DNA from 2 places in the Bacillus sp. FG16 genome. Region 2 is predicted to be linked to the other one. Evidence: riboswitches for the same ligand, from Rfam matches in the RefSeq annotation. Region 2 holds a riboswitch; the other holds the start of a gene.

Region 1 (9,669 bases), on a different contig from region 2:
ATACATATGGGGACGTTTAGCAAGGCTTTAGGGTGTTATGGTGCGTATTTGACAGGTGATGAAATTTATATAGAGTATTTACAAAATATGATGAGAAGCTTTATTTTTACTACAGCTTTACCACCAAGTACGTTAGGAGCGGTGCAAAAAGCAATTGAAATTGTAAAAGAAGATAACGAAAGAAGAGAGAACCTTATAGCAAATGGAGAATACTTCAGAACTAAATTAAGGGATGCTGGTTTTGATATTGGGAATAGCTCAACTCATATTGTACCGATTGTAGTCGGTTCAAATGAACATGCTTTAAGGTTTAGTAAAAGGTTGCAAGAGGCAGGGATTGCGGCCATTGCAATTCGTCCGCCAACTGTGCCAATTCATAGTTCTCGAATTCGCTTTGCAGTTACATCGCAACATACAATAGCTGATTTAAAATGGGCTATTGACCGAATTATTCACATTGCGAAAGAAGAGGAGATTTTCGTATGAAAGAGCTAAAGATTATTTTTATCCCCGGATGGGGAATGGAAGAGAATATTTGGGATTTAGTACTTCCGTATTTTAAAGGATATCCTGTTCAATGCATAGATTGGCGTAATGTGAACGAACGAAGTGAATTTGTGGAACGAATTATAGATGTAGCACATAACGACAACGTAATTTTAGTTGGTTGGTCACTAGGAGCGTTAGCAGCAGTTGAAGCTTATAAAAAGATTAAGGCAAAAGGCATCGTATTAATTGGTGGTACTGCTAAATTTACAAATACGAGCGATTACAGTAACGGATGGAATGCTTTGCATGTAGAACGGCTGAAAAGGAATTTGGCGAGAAGGAAAGAAGATACGCTCAAGCGGTTTTATGAAAATATGTTTACGAAAGATGAGCTAAAAGAGAATAAAAACTTTGAAGACATTGTAGACCGTTTTAAAGGTGATTCTATTCAGTCTTTACAACTAGGTTTGGATTATTTAATAGAAACAGATATGAGAGAAGAACTAAAAGAAATTAAAGTACCTATACTACTTATTCACGGAGAACAGGATGTAATATGCCCATTGTCTGCGGCACGTAGTATGACGGAGAATAGCAGTAGCGAGCTGAAAGTAGTAAGTGAAGCAGGGCATGCATTATGTGTAACGAATTTTGAATATTGCGTAAATGAGATAATTCAATTTGTAGAGGGGATACGACATGATCAACAAAACGTTACTACAAAAACGGTTTAATGGGGCAGCCGTATCTTACGATCGATATGCAAATGTACAAAAAAAGATGGCACATTCATTACTTTCAATCTTAAAGGAACGATATAGTGAAACGGCATCGATACGTATTTTAGAACTGGGGTGCGGGACGGGGTATGTAACAGAGCAATTATCAAAGTTATTTCCGAAAGCACATATTACAGCAGTTGATTTTGCTGAAAGTATGATTGCGATTGCGCAAACTAGACAAAATGTAAAAAATGTAACGTTTCACTGTGAAGATATTGAGCGATTACGATTAGAAGAATCATATGATGTCATTATTTCAAATGCTACATTTCAATGGTTAAATAATTTACAACAAGTGTTAAGAAATTTATTTCATCATTTGTCTATAGATGGGATATTACTCTTTTCAACGTTTGGACATGAAACATTTCAAGAATTGCATACTTCGTTCCAACGTGCGAAAGAAGAAAGAAATATAAAAAATGAAACATCGATTGGTCAACGTTTTTATTCAAAAGATCAGTTGCTTCATATATGCAAGATAGAAACAGGGGATGTGCATGTTTCTGAAACATGTTACATAGAGAGTTTTACAGAAGTTAAGGAGTTTCTGCATTCTATTCGAAAAGTAGGAGCGACTAATAGCAATGAAGGATCATATTGTCAAAGTCCCTCACTCTTTCGTGCGATGCTGCGCATATACGAAAGAGACTTCACGGGAAATGAAGGGATAATGGCAACGTATCATGCTTTATTTATGCATATAACAAAAGAGGGGAAGAGATGAAATGAAACAAGTACAAACAAAAAGGGATTGGAAAAAACTTGCATACGACGTAGTGGAAGAGAAGATGATTACGAAAGAAGATGCAATAGCGATATTAGAAGCTGATGATACAGAAGTTTTAGAAATTATGAATGCAGCTTACATTATTCGCCATCATCACTTTGGTAAGAAAGTAAAATTGAATATGATTATTAATACGAAATCTGGATTATGTCCTGAAGATTGTGGATATTGCTCACAGTCTATTATTTCAGAAGCGCCGATTGATAAATATGCATGGTTAACGCAGGAGAAGATTGTAGAAGGGGCACATGAAGCAATACGCCGTAAAGCGGGTACATATTGTATTGTAGCATCTGGTCGTCGTCCGACGGATAAAGAGGTAAATCACGTAATTGGAGCAGTTAAGGAAATTCGTGAAACGACAGACTTGAAGATTTGTTGTTGTTTAGGTTTCTTAAATGAAGATCAAGCAGGACGTTTAGCGGAAGCAGGCGTGCATCGTTATAACCACAACTTAAATACACATGCAAATAATTACGATAGTATTTGTTCAACGCATACGTATGATGATCGTGTTGATACAGTTCAAAAAGCGAAACAAGCTGGTATTTCACCATGCTCTGGGGCGATTTTTGGCATGGGAGAAACAATTGAAGAGCGTGCTGAAATTGCATTTGAATTACAACGTATAGATGCAGATTCTATCCCTTGTAATTTCCTTGTTGCTGTAAAGGGAACACCTCTTGAAGGGCAAAAAGAGTTAACGCCAGTAGAATGTTTAAAAGTACTGGCAATGATGCGTTTTGTAAACCCAACAAAAGAAATTCGTATTTCAGGAGGACGTGAAATCAATTTACGTTCTGTACAGCCAATCGGTTTATTTGCAGCAAATTCTATTTTTGTCGGGGACTACTTAACGACAGCTGGACAAGAGCCGACTGCAGACTGGGGTATGATTGCAGATTTAGGATTTGAGATTGAAGAGTGTGCATTATAAGATAGATGAAAAAGCAAACTTGTAAAAGGGTTTGCTTTTTTTGTAAATAAAATGTAATAAATAGTTGCGGACGCCTGTTACTATTGGTTTTTGAACGAAAAAAAGAATTTTTGTGGACGAATTTTCCAAGCCTTAGTTGTACATAGTAAATATGTAATTTATATTGGGTTGGAGGATTTTACATGTACAAATACATATTAGCGATTATGACTTGTTTAATTTTAATAAAAGCAATAAGTTCTGATCCAGTTAAGGCTGCTGAAAATCCTGAACAAAAAGAGATGCAACAAAGAATCGAACAACACTTTCGAACGAAAGCTGAACATTTTGGATTGAAAACGGAAGGAAAAGATTTAAAGGAAGTTAGAAAAGAAATTATTATTATAGAAGAAGCGAAAAAAAGAGAGAATGTATGGAGAACAGCACAAGCTCTTCATATAAAAACAGAAGGAAAAACGATGAATGAATTAATAAAAGATGTACAAAAAAAGGTAAAAAAATAAAAAGAGGCCGCAGCCTCTTTTTTTATGCCCATTGTTTTGATAAGTGAGCCATTTCAATTGCAGCAACAGCTGATTCATATCCTTTATTACCAGCTTTCGTACCTGCGCGTTCAATCGCTTGTTCAATTGTTTCTGTCGTTAATACGCCGAAAATAACTGGGATGTCCATTTGTAGTGATAAAGACGCAACTCCTTTTGCTACTTCATTACAAACGTAATCGTAGTGAGTTGTAGCACCTCGGATTACAGTACCTAATGTAATAACAGCATCATACTTTCCGCTACTAGCCATCTTTTTAGCGATTAAAGGAATTTCAAATGCACCAGGAACCCAAGCAACATCAATATCATTTTCTTCTACACCGTGACGCTTTAATCCGTCTAAAGCGCCGCCAAGTAACTTACTTGTAATAAATTCGTTAAAACGTCCAACAACAACTCCAACTTTTAATCCTGTACCAACTAAATGACCTTCGAATACCATAATAAATCTCTCCTTTAATTATAAGTTTAGTAAGTGTCCTAATTTGTTTACTTTCGTTTGTAAATACGATTTATTCTCTTCTTTTGCTGGCATTTGCAACGGTACACGCTCGACTACTTCTAAATCGTAACCTTGTAAGCCAGCAATTTTTCTTGGGTTATTCGTTAATAATCGTAAACTCTGTAAACCTAAATCTTTTAATATTTGAGCACCGATACCGTAATCACGAAGATCAGCAGGGAAGCCGAGTTTTTCATTTGCTTCTACAGTATCGAATCCTTCTTCTTGTAATTTATAAGCACGAAGCTTATTAAGAAGCCCAATGCCTCTTCCTTCTTGCCTCATATAAAGAAGAACACCTTTTCCTTCACGCTCAATTTGAGCAAGTGCTGCATGGAGTTGTGGTCCGCAATCGCAGCGATGTGAACCGAATACATCTCCTGTTAAGCATTCAGAATGAACACGCACAAGTACCGGTTCACCTATTGAAATATCACCTTTTACAAGTGCGATATGTTCTTTCGTATCTAATGAGTTAGAATAGCCAATTGCGTGGAAAGTACCGAAATCTGTAGGTAATGTAATTTCCACCTCTCTCGTCACAAGTGTTTCATGATGGCGGCGGTAAGCAATTAAATCTTCTATTGTAATCATTTTTATATCAAATTGTTTTGCGCATTCTAGTAAATCAGGTACACGTGCCATCGTGCCGTCCTCATTTATAATCTCGCAAATAACTCCAGCTGGTTCGGCACCGCATAGCTTTGCTAAATCAACAGCAGCTTCTGTATGACCTGCACGACGCAGGACACCGCCTTCTTTCGCAATTAATGGAAAGATATGTCCAGGTCGATTGAAATCAGCACCTTTTGATGCGGGGTTTAACAATTCTTGTATCGTAGTTGCACGTTCGTGAGCGCTAATCCCTGTTGTTGTAGAGACATGGTCAATGCTCACTGTAAACGCAGTATGATGTGAATCTGTATTATGAGATACCATTGGTTCTAATTGTAGACGTTCTGCGTACCCTTCCGTAATCGGTACACAAACGAGACCACGGCCATGTGTAATCATAAAATTAATTGTTTCTGGTGTAATGTACTCTGCTAAAGCAATAAAATCGCCTTCATTTTCTCGGTTTTCATCATCACATACGATAACGACTTTACCTTTTTTTAAATCTTCTAGAGCTTCTTCAATACGATGAAACATTGTGCTTCCCCCTTATAGAAATCCGTTTTCTTGTAAAAAGCTTTCGGTCATTGAACCTACTCGTTTTGTAGGTTTAGTAATAAAGCGTTCAATATATTTACCAATCATGTCACACTCAATGTTTACGATATCTCCGGCATTTTTTGCTCCAATGACAGATTCGCTTACTGTGTGCGGGATGAGTGAAATCGTTATGGAAGATTCGTCTATATCAAATATCGTTAAACTCGTTCCATCAACAGCAATGGATCCTTTATGCAAACAATAGCGCAGCAGTTCATCAGAAATTGCTATTTTGTAATAGACGGCATTGTAATGTTGTTTTTTATTTAAAATCGTTCCGATTCCATCAATATGTCCTGAAACGAAATGTCCACCGAATCGTCCGTTTGCAGCCATTGCTCGCTCTAAATTTACTTTAGAGTGCGGTTTAAGCATGCGAAGCGATGTCGACTGCATCGTTTCAGGCATTGCATCAACTGTAAATGAAGTAGTTGTAAAGCTTGTTACAGTTAAGCAAATACCGTTAACCGCGATACTATCACCTAAGTGAACATCTGATAAAATTTTCTTTGCATGAATCGTTAATTTCATCGCTTCTCCGCTTTGTTGCATGTTTGCTATCGTTCCTAATTCGTCTACAATTCCTGTAAACATTCCGTCACCTCGTTTCGGGCATTCGCAACAATTTTTATATCATCACCAATTTGTTTCATCTCTTGAATTTTCAAGGAAAGCGCATCTTGTAATTTTGAAAAACCATTTCCTCCAAATAAAGTAGGAGCATCTTTCCCACCAATTAATTTCGGGCTTATATAGGTTACAATTTCATTAAAATTGTTTGTTTTTAAGAAACTTGCATGAATCGATTGGCCACCTTCAACGAATAGAGAAAGAATTTGTTTTTCTCCAAGAAAGGAAAGAAGGTCCTCAATTTCTATATGCTTCGTTTCCATTTGGAATATAGCTATATTTTTAGATTCATAAGAAGATATCTTCTCTTTCTTTACATCCTTACCGACAATAATCCATGTCGGTGCTAAACCATCTGTTATGACATGAGAAGATGGTGGTGTTCGTAAATGGGTATCTAAAACAACGCGAATAGGGTGTTTCCCACCATTTGGAATTCTTGTTGTTAAATGTGGGTTATCAGCTATAACTGTATTTACTCCAACAAGAATTGCATCATGTGTATGGCGATATTGGTGAACATCAGCACGTGCTTCTTCACCTGTAATCCACTTACTTTCACCAGTTACAGTTGCTGTTTTTCCATCTAAGCTCATCGCTGTTTTTATTGTTACAAAAGGGCGTTTTGTTTTCATGTAGTGAAAAAAGTAGCGATTTAATAAAACTGCTTCCGCTTCAAGAACACCGGTAGTTACTTCAATTCTAGCTTCCTCTAATCTTCTTTTTCCGTTACCAGAAACGAGCGGATTACAATCGAGAGTAGCAATTACAACACGCTTAACTCCTTTTTCGATGAGCAATTCACAACAAGGTGGTGTTTTTCCAAAGTGGCTACACGGTTCCAGTGTTACATAAACGGTAGCGTCTTTGGCGTTCTGACCAGCCATTTGAAGGGCATGAACTTCTGCGTGTTCTTCACCAGCTCGTAAATGAGCCCCCATACCAACGATGTTTCCATCTTTTACAACAACAGCACCAACCATAGGATTTGGACTTGTTTGTCCTGATGTTCCTTCTGCTAACTGCAGGGCAATCCTCATATATTCTTGATCTGTCATTTTCTTCACCTCTCCTAAAAAAATCAAAAAACCCCAAGGATTTAATATCCTTGGGGTTTGGGAGACGTGATTTCTAGAAATATAGTTTGAATACGAAAGCATAGGAAAGAAACCTAACGATAATTGATATTTCTGCATAAGGAAAAAACCTAGCAAAATATCGAATTTTTAAACGCTAGTTGTCTCTTTTTATTTCAGTATAAAAAATAAGTATAGAAAATTAAACATATATAAAGAATCAAAATGAATCTTTAAAAATATGCATACTGAAATAAAAGTGTATTCACTATATAAAAACTAGAAACATATCCTTCTCCCATCCAGACTATACTGTCGGCCCTAGAGTTTCACTAGATCCACCGTTTTCGAGTTGAAAACGGGTCACGGACTTAGAAGTTTTCACTTCATCACCGCCGGTTGGGAATTTCACCCGACCCCGAAGGATGCTGTTTGCTCAAATTATAGCACAAAAAAAATAAAAGGCTAGTAAAAAATATTCGAATGTGAAGAATTGTGTGAAAATATATGTGGGCTGGAATGGAAATAAAAGTATTAGAAATGTTGTAAGGAGAAGGGATATAACGGAGTTGCTAAAAAGAAAAAAACATGCACAAAAAAATGTGCATGTCACATGTAAAATTATTCTGCCTCGGGTGCTCTAACAACGGACTCGAATTTACCTTTATGCGAAGCGTCGCAATAAGGCATATTTTTTGATAAGCCACAACGGCATAAAGAAAATGCCGGTTTTGCTGGGAATACATTCCCTTGTGAGTCGACTAATTCCACGTCCCCTGTAACGCGAAAAGAGCCATTATCATTTACTTTAATTTGTACTTTTGCCAACGTTATCCCTCCTTCCCAAACGCTTAATTTCATCATATAATCAAGGGAAGTGCTTGGCAATATAAAGTGAAACTTTAATTAGTGGGGGAGGCATCCCCCACTAATTATTAGTTGAACCAATCGGGCTTTTAGGGGCAGTTAATCTCCCACCTAACTTCTTTGTTTCAGCCGAATTTTGAGGTGGGAGTTTTACTGCCCGCAAATAGCGGGGAAAAAAGAGCACTTTGTTTGAGAAAGAAGAGAGTGTTATAATAGTTTTCATAACTGACTAGAGTAAGGTGACGAGAGATGGATAAACAATTACATACATTACGAAACATTGCAAATGAGCGCACGTGGGCATCATTTTTGAATGATAATCATCCATATAGTTTGTTACATTGGTCCATTGCAGGTGTAGGGCAAGAGGCAAAGGATGTTTGGTTACTTCAAGATGAAGTAACATTTCAAACGACAGAATTTCCAACGTTAGATGATGCAATGCAATGGATTTCTGAAAATATGGAACAAGTTACAGACGTTTTAGCGCAATAAAAAAACAGGCTTATGCAAGCCTGTTTTTTGTTTCTTTCACATATGTGTTTAAAAATTGATCGATGGCTGCTTCGTACTCTTCTTTATTTTCGTTATAAGAGCAAGCGTGTGCACCGTGTTCTGCAATATAAAGTTGCTTATTATTTTCTTTCGCTTCATATAACGCTTTTGTCATATCAGCTAAAATATAGTCGTCATCTTTACTATGAATAAAGAGAACGGGATTGTTAATGTTTTTTATACAGTCGATTGGTGAAACTTCACGAATTGTATAACCGTCACGAACTTTTAAAAATGCGTTTGCTAAAGGTAATAAAGGCCATTTTGGTAAATGGAATTCAACCTTTAAACGGTGCTGTAATTGTCCGTGAAAATCAGAGAAAGGACAATCTGCAATATAGAAATCAGCACCATCTTCTACAAGTCCTGCGTATTGAAGAATTGTTGCAGCTCCCATAGATTCACCATGAATACCAAGTGTAATATTGGTTCCAAAACGGCTTTTTAGCCAGTCAACTACGGATTTCAAATCATGCTTTTCATAGTATCCATAGCTTGTTGTTTTTCCGCCAGTTTTACCATGACGACGATGATCGTAAATGAGGACATTATATCCCCTTTTTAAGAATAAGTTTGCATATTTTACAGAGTTTATTTTATTTACAGTTACACCGTGGCAAAAAACCATAAACTTATTGGAATGACCAGCAGGAATGTAATATCCGTGAAGGTCGTATCCGAATTGTGAAGGGATATGAATTTCTTCTTTATGAAGAGCATCAAAATCCTCTATACGAAAATGTTTTTTCGTTTCTCTTTCGAGTACTTCTTCCTCTGTTTTTTTCTTTAAGTACATCACTTTATTTGTAAAGAAAATCCCAAGGGCAGTTATTGCACCTAGTATAGTAAACAATGCTGCAAAAAAACGTTTCATACTTTACCTCATCCTCCAAATACCGTTACATGTGATACACTTATATTGTATCACAATGATATAAAAGGGGAGAAATAGGAAATGCTGCATATACAAAAAATTACGCCAGCGATGAAAGAAACAATCCGAATGTTCATGTGTAAGAACTGGGGAAGTTCATTGATGGTTTCACGTGGTAAGGGACATCAGTTAGAAGAGTTGCCAGGATTTGTTGCGCTCTCAGATGACAGAATAATCGGAATTATAACGTATGAAATGACCGGAAATATGTGTGAAATTGTATCGCTAGATAGCTTTGAAGAAAGAAAAGGAATAGGGACGAAACTTGTAGATTGTGTATTACAAGTTGCAGAAGAAGAGCGGTGCAGACAGGTTTGGCTTATTACAACAAATGATAATATGAATGC
Region 2 (9,669 bases):
GCATTATTACTATCGCCCTTCACCTGAATATATTTATCCGTATACCACAAAATACTAATTGGCAGCAGAATGAATAGAAATGTTAAAACCCGGACGAAAATATGATTTATTTTAAACTTTTGTTTTTTCTCTTTATTTCTATGAATTTCACTACGCGGCGGTAAACTTTCTTTTTCTTCTACTCGCTCAACTTCTAATTCCTCTTCAAAATCAGGAATTCGTTTCCTCATGTTGTTCACCACCACCTTCCATTTATTTTCTTAATTGGAGTCCCATTATAAAATCAACAAGAAAGTGTGCAAAGATTGTTATAAACAAATTCCCTGTCCATTCAAATACATAGCCAAAGACAAAACTAATGAAACAGACGAAACAAAACAAAAATGGCTTTGTTATATAACGAATATGTAACACTGCAAATACGAAACTCGCAATTACAATTCCAAAATGAGTCTGCACTACACCTCTAAATAAAAATTCTTCTGCAAAACCGATTACGAACGTAATAATGAGTAAATGCAGAACCGACATTCCTCGAAACATCTTATCGTTAATACCACCATCATCAAACCAAGACTCTGGAAACACTCGCATTGCAACATAATCTAATAACACAATACCAATCGCTAACAAACCACCTATAATAAGTATAGATACTGGTTCCCATCTCCATAAATTAAACACTTCTTTTACATCTTGAAATAATATATATGCTAGTAAACAGCCAATACCGATAATAATTAACTGTGTTATATATAGATTCAGCCTTATTTCCTGCGGACTCATATCTTCAACATTATGCCTTTGAATGTTCATCATTCCCCCATCTTTTCTAGGCCGAAAAGCTTTTGTAACTCTGTTTCCCAATTATAGTCGAAATCCGATTGTTGCGCTCGTCTTTTTTTATAATCTTCTTTTGTAATACCACAATAATCACAGCAATTATTTAACTCTTTTTCTTTCCTATAACCGAACTGTTGCAGCACATATTCACGTCTACATCCTTTAACTCGTATCCATGACTTCATATTTTCTAACTCACTATATTTATTACGCAACCTTATTTCTACTTCAGCTATTAATCGGTTCATAATTTCATCTGACAAACCCTCTAATAATAATCTTCGTTGTTGTATAATTCCAACCTGTTCGAGATGATAACGAACGAAACGCCAATATTGCTCATTAAATCTTGCTGCATTATAACAAATTTCTTCTACATCTTCTATTGGTAATTCTTTCGTTTGAAACATTCTTTCTTGTAGTAAAGAAAATAAAAATTGTATTTGCGACTTACTTGGCAATTCATCCTCAATGATTGAAATTGGTAAATCATGATCCAACGGACTACACAATAAAATAGCTATACTCGGTTCGCCATCTCTTCCAGCTCTTCCGATTTCTTGTAAGTAAGAAGCTATATTAGTTGGATAATGAAAATGAATAATATATTGCGTATTCGCCTTATTTACCCCCATACCAAATGCACTTGTACATATTACAAGCTGCAATTGATCATTCATAAACTGTTGTTGAATTAACATACGCTCTTCATGTTCCATACCACCATGATAAAAAGCTACACCAGTAACACCTTTTCCTCTCAAGTATTCCGTTAACCTTTCTGTCCACGCTCTACTTGAACAATATACAATCCCCGGCCCTTGTAAATACATCACCTGCTCCAAAAGCGCCTCTTTCTTTTCTTCTATCGTCTCTACAAATTGCACCTCCATTGCAATATTAGGACGATCAATAGAGTATACATGTTCCGCGGCACCCTTTAAATTTAAACTGTCTGCGATATCTTGCAGTACCCCTTTTGTCGCTGTGGCTGTCAATGCTAATACTGTAGGAGAACCAATATTTTCAATAACTACATTTAGTTTCTTATAGTCCGGTCTAAAATCATAACCCCATTGAGAAATACAATGAGCCTCATCAACAACAAATAATGAAATATGAATTTTCTTCAATTCCCTAATTAATAACTCCGACTGTAACATCTCTGGTGAAACAAAAATAAATTTATATGAAGATAATTTTTTCATCGCTTCTCTTTTTTCATTTAATGTCCGAAAACTATTAAATGCTATCACTCGGTTTTTCACAACATACTTTAATTGTGTCACTTGATCTTCCATTAAAGATAATAACGGTGATACAACAAGCACTGTTCCTTCTCGCATAAGCCCCGGAAACTGATAGCACATAGATTTCCCTCTTCCAGTCGGAAGCATTGCTATCACATCTTTTCCTTCTAATAAATCTGTAATAACTCCTTTTTGCCCTGGACGAAATTCAGAATATCCAAACCACTTATATAAATATTCTTCAAGTTTCATTTACACCCTCCATCCGCGCTAATACAAGACGAACTTCAAAATAAGAGATATCTTCTCCAACCTCTTGTTTCAAAACACGTAACTTCCGCGTTTGTAATGCTTCAATTACTTTTATTACTTTGTCTATCTTTTCTTTTTCCATAAACATTTCAATAGAAAAATCTTTTTCTCGCAAAGCAATTTCAACAAAATGATCTTCTATCGTTGCAACCTTTAAATTCCGAATCGTTGCTATTTCTTCTAAAGAACGCCCTTGTCTCCAAAAATTATATGTTTTTTTCGTGGATAAACTAAATAATTCAGCTCTCTCATTTGGATAAGATATAATTTCAGCTAATAGTGGAAATTCATTTTCTTTATCACGTACTTCTTGTATAAAGAAATGCATTGTACCCCAAAATAAAAAATACACCTTAAATATATCTTGTTTCGTAATTTCTGCTAATTGTTGCAATGTACAACCAATACGTTCATAGCCCGTTAGTCGATATGTTACAATCGTCGCTTCTATCGCATTACTCTTTTCCAAAAGATTATGTACTTCCGTCCATAGTTTCCTCGCCAACTCACTTCTCTTATATGGCCTTCCTGTTAGAAAACGTTTTACCCACATCATTATTTCTGTATCTTGTTGAATTGGGATAAACTTCGTATTATTCTGTTGTAAATTTGATATGGTTTGAATAATCAATGATAATCTTTTCCAAAATGTTTCACCTAATTCACCATAATGTAAACCATGCAAATGCGCTGGAAAAGCATAAACTTCCTCCCATTTATGTAACTGCATTTTACCCGTAGGTGTTAACACATATGTATTTTCATGTATTTCTTGAATAAAATCCGCTTGCAACAACTTTACAACTTCACCATCATAGTCATTTCTATTTAATGATTTATATATTCCGAATAAAAAAGAAATCCGGAACATATTTCCATCTTGTAAAGTTTGCGAAGAACGTTTGCCCTTTAGTAAATAATAAATAGAAGAAACGGTTCTTTCACCATTCAATTGTTTTAAACAATGCAACAAAGTATATTGTATTTGCATGACCGCTTCCACCTTCCAATCTTAACTTCATTCTTTTCAGTACAATTACACTATCTACTGTCGCTCATTAAACTTATCCTATAAGAAATATATACTTGTATATATTCTATTGTATCAAACGAAATCACATTTACGTATTTTGAAAATCTTATGACATAATTCAAAAATAAGTTGACACTCTAATTGATAAGCATTATCATTATCATTATAATTTTATGTTGAAAAGTTTCACAAACCGTTTTACAATAAGGTTATAATTTTTATGGCGAGCTTTTCACATACATATTATCAGGAGGGAAAAAAGATGGCAAAATATACAATCGTTGATAAAGATACTTGTATTGCATGTGGTGCTTGTGGCGCTGCTGCACCAGACATTTATGACTATGATGATGAAGGTATTGCATTTGTAACATTAGACGATAACCAAGGTATCGTTGAAATTCCAGATGTATTAATTGAAGATATGATGGATGCATTCGAAGGCTGTCCAACTGACTCAATTAAAGTTGCTGACGAATCATTCGACGGAGACGCTTTAAAATTCGAATAGTCTTTTATTAACTTCAAAAAATGCCCCTCATATTGATGAGGGGCATTTTTTGTATCTGAATTTTATTTTCCTTAATAAAAAACCATTAGTAGTTCCACACTACTAATGGTTTTAATATTTATTATGCATTTTTCATTTTTGCAAACACCCATACTTTCAGGCGTGAAAATAATGCTACAAATACAATTGTTACAACAATTCCTTTAATTAAATTAAATGGTAAGATTGCCGTTACAACCGTTGTTCTTATAGCTTCGCTAGACATAGCCGGTGAATTTAAAAACCAAGTGTAAGCCGGGAATATGATGATGTAGTTTAATACACTCATAATAAGTGCCATTGTAATTGTCCCTAGCATTAATCCTGTCGTTAAACTCTTTACAGTACGATACTTTCTAAATAAGAAAGCTGCTGGTCCAATAAATAAACATCCTGCAATAAAGTTTGCAATTTCTCCAACTGGTACTCCCGTTAAGCTTCCTTGAATCCCGTAATGTAAAATGTTCTTTATCGCCTCTACAATCACTCCTGCTACTGGTCCAAAGATAATTGCTGCAATTAGAGCTGGTACATCACTAAAATCAATTTTCAAAAATGGCGGAAGCCCTGGGAACGGGAAATCCAACATCATTAGTAAATATGCAATACTACTTAGCATCGCTACACTCACCATCTGCACTACACTGTTTTTTTGTTTCATCTTTCTCTCTCCTTTTCCATCGATCATCTCATGGAAAGTGGAAAGGTTCTGCTATGCCTATTTTTTCATAGAACGAAAAAACCCTTTGTGTTTTACACAAAGGGAGAATTTAAGGCACATCAAACAGACGTTCAAATCCATATCTTTTTTGAACGCTTGAACCTCCATCTTCTCCCATCCAGACTATACTGTCGGCTTTGGAATCGCACCAAATCCTGCCTTAACGGCTCGCGGGCTTAGAACAAAATCATAAATAGTTCATCACCGCCGGTCGGGATTTTCACCCTGCCCCGAAGATAGACCGATATTCTATTTTCCCCTTCATTATACAACAACCTCATAACATTGTGAACTAAAAAATTGTAACTTATTTATAATTAGTTGTTTATTTTTCGTAACAACAAATAAATTGCGAGATATTTTACAATACAATCCATATTTTTTATTATTCGGCATTTCTCTTTTGAATTCCCTAGTCATATATAATTAAAAGTGATAAGATATTGAATTGTTAAGATAAGAACATTTTCTGAGTTATGGAGGAAATGTCATGAAAAAAGAAAAGAGACATTCTATTCGAGAAGCGATGAAAAAAAATTTAAGAAAAGAATACTTTTATTTAAAAAAAGAATTACTTTTCTACTGCCCAATCGATTTAGGTACATTCTCAAACGAGACATACTATGCTACTTTCGATGAAGATGGCATCAGTATTTATCAGTATGATAAAAAAACAGAAAGTAAATTAAAATTGTGTGAGCGTCATCCGTGGAAGAGTTGGAATAAAGTGAAGATTGATCACTATTTGACAACTTCTCAATTTATTTTTCAGGGTGAGCGAAATTGGATCTTATCTCTTTTTCAAAAAGGAAAAGAAGCTCAAAAAATTATTGAAGAGCATACATCTTTACAAACAGAAGTTGTTTCCCGCTCTTTCTTAAAAAAACTTCCCGGTTTTCGTTCTAATACACCACTGAATAAATACATCGGTAGCATTTGTTACACTGCACTTATTGCATTTTTATTAAAATGGATGATTCCATTTCAAGCACCACAAATCGCCCTGTATTCTATTTCAATTGGTTGTATGCTTCTTGGCCTACTTTGTTTGACAATCGGTTTAATTGAACCGACTATCGTACTGTTTCGAACAAAAGAGAAAACAAGAACAAAAGTTTTTTACTTATATAGCTATTTAGCTATTTCTGGATTTATATGTGTCTTTATTTTTTGGTAAAAGAAACCGTCCCAAAATAAATTTTGGGACGGTTTTCTTTTAGATATAGATACTCTAATTCACTCAATACTTCTAGCAGAAGCGCCCATATAATTTCATTTACATTGAACCTTATTTAAGAATATTCAAAGTTTAAATTTTGAGACGTTGCCTTCACTTAACATATAATTGTTGATTAGGATAAATTAGCTCTTGCTGCAATCCATTTTTTTCTTTAATTTCCTTAAGTGTCATACTAAATTTCCGTGCAATACTAACTAAAGTATCCCCTTTTTGTACGACATATAATGATGAAGAAACAACTTCATTTCTTTGTTCACTTAAAACAAGCAATGGGTTCATCGCATTCTTTTTCGCCATCGTCCATCTTCCTTGATGAAGTTCTAGATGTAAGTGTGCACCTCGCGACTCTCCCGTGTTCCCTACTTCTCCAATTTTTTCTCCTTTTGAAATATAATCTCCTTGATCCACATATCTCTTATTTAAATGTGCATATACAGCCTCATATTCTCCGTGTTTAATAAATACAACATTTCCATAACTACTTGAATAATAAGACTTCGTTACCTTACCATCTTGGATAGCTGCCACAGGCGTTCCAATCGGCGCAGCCACATCAATACCATAGTGTTTTCCATGCCTTGTCCCAAAATAATCACTTATCTGACCTTCAACAGGCCATGTCCATCGATTTTCTTCTGCGTAAACATGTAATTGAGATACAAACAGTATACTCAATAACATGACGCCGCATTTTAAAACTTTCATATACATCCTCCGTTTTCTAGTTAACACCATACCTTCTCTATTTTGGTATATTACAGAAAAAAGTATACAAAAAAAAGAAAGTGAATTACTTCACTTCCTTCTCTTTCTTGTCACGAAAAACTAATGCACTACGGTTATACTCCACATCTTTCACTTGTAATCGGGCATTTATTACTCTAGCTATCGCAAACAAATAATCAGATAATCTATTTACATACTTTAAGACAACTTCATTTATATTCACTTCTTTTTGCAATGATACTATAGAGCGTTCTGCTCTTCTTACAATGGTACGTGCAATATGAATAGCAGCCGCCGCCTCGCTACCACCTGGCAAAATAAAGCGCTCTAATGCCGGGGCTTCTTCTATATACAAATCAATCTTTCTTTCTAAGCTACCAACCATCTCAATTGTCACTTTATAAGGAATTTTTTGTTCCACTATTGCCAAGTCTCCTCCGCAATCAAATAGCTCATGTTGAATATTTTCGAGCTCATTGTAAATATCTCTAAAAGCCCCGCCTTGAAGCTTAGTCATTGCATATCCAATATGAGAATTTGCCTCGTCTATTGTTCCATAAGCTTCCACACGGATATCATCTTTATCCACCCTGCCACCTATTACACTTGTCGTTCCTTTATCTCCTGTTTTTGTATATAATTTCATTTCTTCACAGCACCTCTCTTGTTATTCTTAATTCGACCAAGATAGAAAAAAGTTCTACCATTCTTTATTTAATTGAGTTTACAAAAAAATAAAAAACAGCAGAACTTTATTCATTATCAACTTTAAAAACGTATATCTAAATTATACGATTCGGTAAATATACAGAGAATGTAGTTCCTTCTCCAACAACACTTGAAACAGAAATTTTACCATCATGACCTTGAACAATGTTTTTCGCAATCGCAAGCCCGAGTCCTGTTCCACCCTTTTTCCCACGTGTTCTTGCTTTATCAGCTTTATAGAAACGATCAAATAAAAATGGAATATCCTCTTCTGGAATGCCTGCACCCGAATCTTGCACTTCAAAAATGAGGTCATTATTTTTCGTATCAATTACAAGCGTTACATGTCCACCCGCATTCGTATGACGAATTGCGTTATCAATCAAGTTCGTCAACACTTGTTCCATCCGATCTGCATCAAACGCATATTCTTCGATCGGATTTCGGAAATCAACTGTTAGTTCAACTTCTTTATCCTTTGCAATCCCTTGGAATTTACGACCAATTTTTTCAACAAACGGATGTATATCCACTTCACCAATATGTAACTCTACATGACCGCTTTCCATACGAGCTAAATCTAACAATTCATTTACAAGTTTACCTAAACGAACAGATTCATCATAAATAATTTGAACAAACTCATCAATTTCCTCTTTCGTTTGCACAATATCATCTAAAATCGCTTCACTATACCCTTGTAGCATTACCATTGGTGTACGAAGTTCATGCGATACATTCGCAATAAAGTCTTGACGCATCTTTTCAAGACGACGTTCTTCCGTCATATCTCGCAGTACTGCTACAGCTCCACGAATTTTCGTTTGATTGTAAAGCGGCGTCATAAGAACTACATAGTTCCCTTTTTGTAAATTAATTTCAACAACTTGTTGTTGTTCGCTTTCTACAACGAGATGGAATAGTTCCACAAGTTCAGAAGGTAGTTTTTTACTTAGCTCTATCTCTTTTTCTTCTTGCCAAACTTGTAAGAAATGTTCGGCCGGCGGATTGATTACTACAACTTCACCTTCTTGATTTAACGTAATAACCCCATCTGCCATACTACTCAAAATACTTGCTAACTGCTCTTTTTCTTGTTGCAAGGCGTTCATATTGAACTTCAACTGTTTTCCCATTTGATTTAAGGCCGTTGCAAGCTCACCAATCTCATCCTGAGATACCATAGGAGCCTTTGCATCAAACTTACCACGTGACACTTCAAAAGCAACCTCACGCATTTTACGAAGCGGTGCTGTAATCCGAGTAGATAAGAAGAACGCAAAGAAAGTTGTTAATATAATCGCAATTCCAGCCGATAAGAAAATAAAATCAGTCGTTCTTTCCATACCTTGTATCGGTACTTGTAAAGATTCATATACGAACACTGCACTTTGATTTTTTGATTGCACTGGTTTTCCTACGATCATAATATCATTTTCGGTGTTTTTATTCTTCCTACTATTAGACGCTTTTCTAACGTTATTTTTAATTTCTTTTTTGTCCGTAAAAACAGCAGCTAATTCTTTATCTTCTTTTAAATCATCCATTGTAAGGGTGACTAACCCTTCTTGTTTCGGTGAAGAAGAGATTTCCTTACCATCTTCTACAATAATAATCCTTGAAAGTGGATCAGAGAATTTGTACGCGATATTCTCAATCGTTTTTACATCGGCACCTTCTTCAATTAACTCCGAAACACTTGTTGCGACTTTTTGAAGCCTAGCTTCACTCATATCAACATAATACGTTCTAAAAAACTGTGAAAGTAAAATCGCAACAAATCCAAGAACAAACGAAACGAGAAGTAATATGGTCATCCATAACTTCCCTACTACACTTCTCCAAAGCATCAGTCGTTCACAACCTCGAATTTGTAACCTACACCCCAAACAGTAACAATCATTTTCGCTGCATCTGGTGATTTTTTGCTTAACTTCTCACGTAAACGCTTTACATGTGTATCAACTGTACGTAAATCTCCGAAGAATTCATATTGCCATACTTCTTTTAACAGTTGCTCACGATCGAATACTTTATCAGGAGCTTTCGCTAAAAATAATAGTAACTCATATTCTTTCGGCGTTAAGTTTACTTCATTACCATCTGCAGTAACACGGTGTGCATCATTATCAATTGTTAAGTGCGGGAATACAGTAACATCTTTTGTTGTTGTATCTTGTGTAAAAAATGTTGTTGGTACAGCACGACGTAATACCGCTTTCACACGTAGCACGACCTCACGTGGACTAAATGGCTTTACAATATAATCATCTGTTCCAACTTCAA

The links. Region 2 has a riboswitch for FMN ahead of ACODS7_RS18855 (ECF transporter S component). Riboswitches for the same ligand answer to the same signal wherever they lie in the genome.
Region 1: another riboswitch for FMN. It lies ahead of ribD (bifunctional diaminohydroxyphosphoribosylaminopyrimidine deaminase/5-amino-6-(5-phosphoribosylamino)uracil reductase RibD); the one in region 2 lies ahead of ACODS7_RS18855 (ECF transporter S component).

What each region holds. Positions count from the first base shown of each region.
Region 1 covers NZ_JBMDKC010000001.1:111,205-120,873, forward strand. Annotated here, with positions in the region: gene bioF (8-amino-7-oxononanoate synthase) at 1-486, shown strand, start outside; gene ACODS7_RS00680 (alpha/beta fold hydrolase) at 483-1,223, shown strand; gene bioC (malonyl-ACP O-methyltransferase BioC) at 1,189-1,998, shown strand; gene bioB (biotin synthase) at 2,000-2,998, shown strand; gene ACODS7_RS00695 (hypothetical protein) at 3,181-3,501, shown strand; gene ribH (6,7-dimethyl-8-ribityllumazine synthase) at 3,524-3,985, opposite strand; gene ribBA (bifunctional 3,4-dihydroxy-2-butanone 4-phosphate synthase/GTP cyclohydrolase II) at 4,004-5,197, opposite strand; gene ribE (riboflavin synthase subunit alpha) at 5,210-5,854, opposite strand; gene ribD (bifunctional diaminohydroxyphosphoribosylaminopyrimidine deaminase/5-amino-6-(5-phosphoribosylamino)uracil reductase RibD) at 5,836-6,948, opposite strand; FMN riboswitch at 7,253-7,396, opposite strand; gene ACODS7_RS00720 (CDGSH iron-sulfur domain-containing protein) at 7,588-7,794, opposite strand; gene ACODS7_RS00725 (DUF2552 family protein) at 8,083-8,328, shown strand; gene ACODS7_RS00730 (alpha/beta hydrolase) at 8,339-9,262, opposite strand; gene ACODS7_RS00735 (GNAT family N-acetyltransferase) at 9,344-9,669, shown strand, end outside.
Region 2 covers NZ_JBMDKC010000052.1:11,006-20,674, forward strand. Annotated here, with positions in the region: gene ACODS7_RS18830 (LysM peptidoglycan-binding domain-containing protein) at 1-230, opposite strand, end outside; gene ACODS7_RS18835 (CPBP family intramembrane glutamic endopeptidase) at 253-816, opposite strand; gene recQ (ATP-dependent DNA helicase RecQ) at 816-2,345, opposite strand; gene ACODS7_RS18845 (YpbB family protein) at 2,335-3,396, opposite strand; gene ACODS7_RS18850 (ferredoxin) at 3,701-3,949, shown strand; gene ACODS7_RS18855 (ECF transporter S component) at 4,071-4,649, opposite strand; FMN riboswitch at 4,812-4,951, opposite strand; gene ACODS7_RS18860 (hypothetical protein) at 5,200-5,886, shown strand; gene ACODS7_RS18865 (peptidoglycan DD-metalloendopeptidase family protein) at 6,040-6,654, opposite strand; gene ACODS7_RS18870 (cob(I)yrinic acid a,c-diamide adenosyltransferase) at 6,740-7,321, opposite strand; gene resE (sensor histidine kinase ResE) at 7,458-9,233, opposite strand; gene resD (DNA-binding response regulator ResD) at 9,233-9,669, opposite strand, start outside.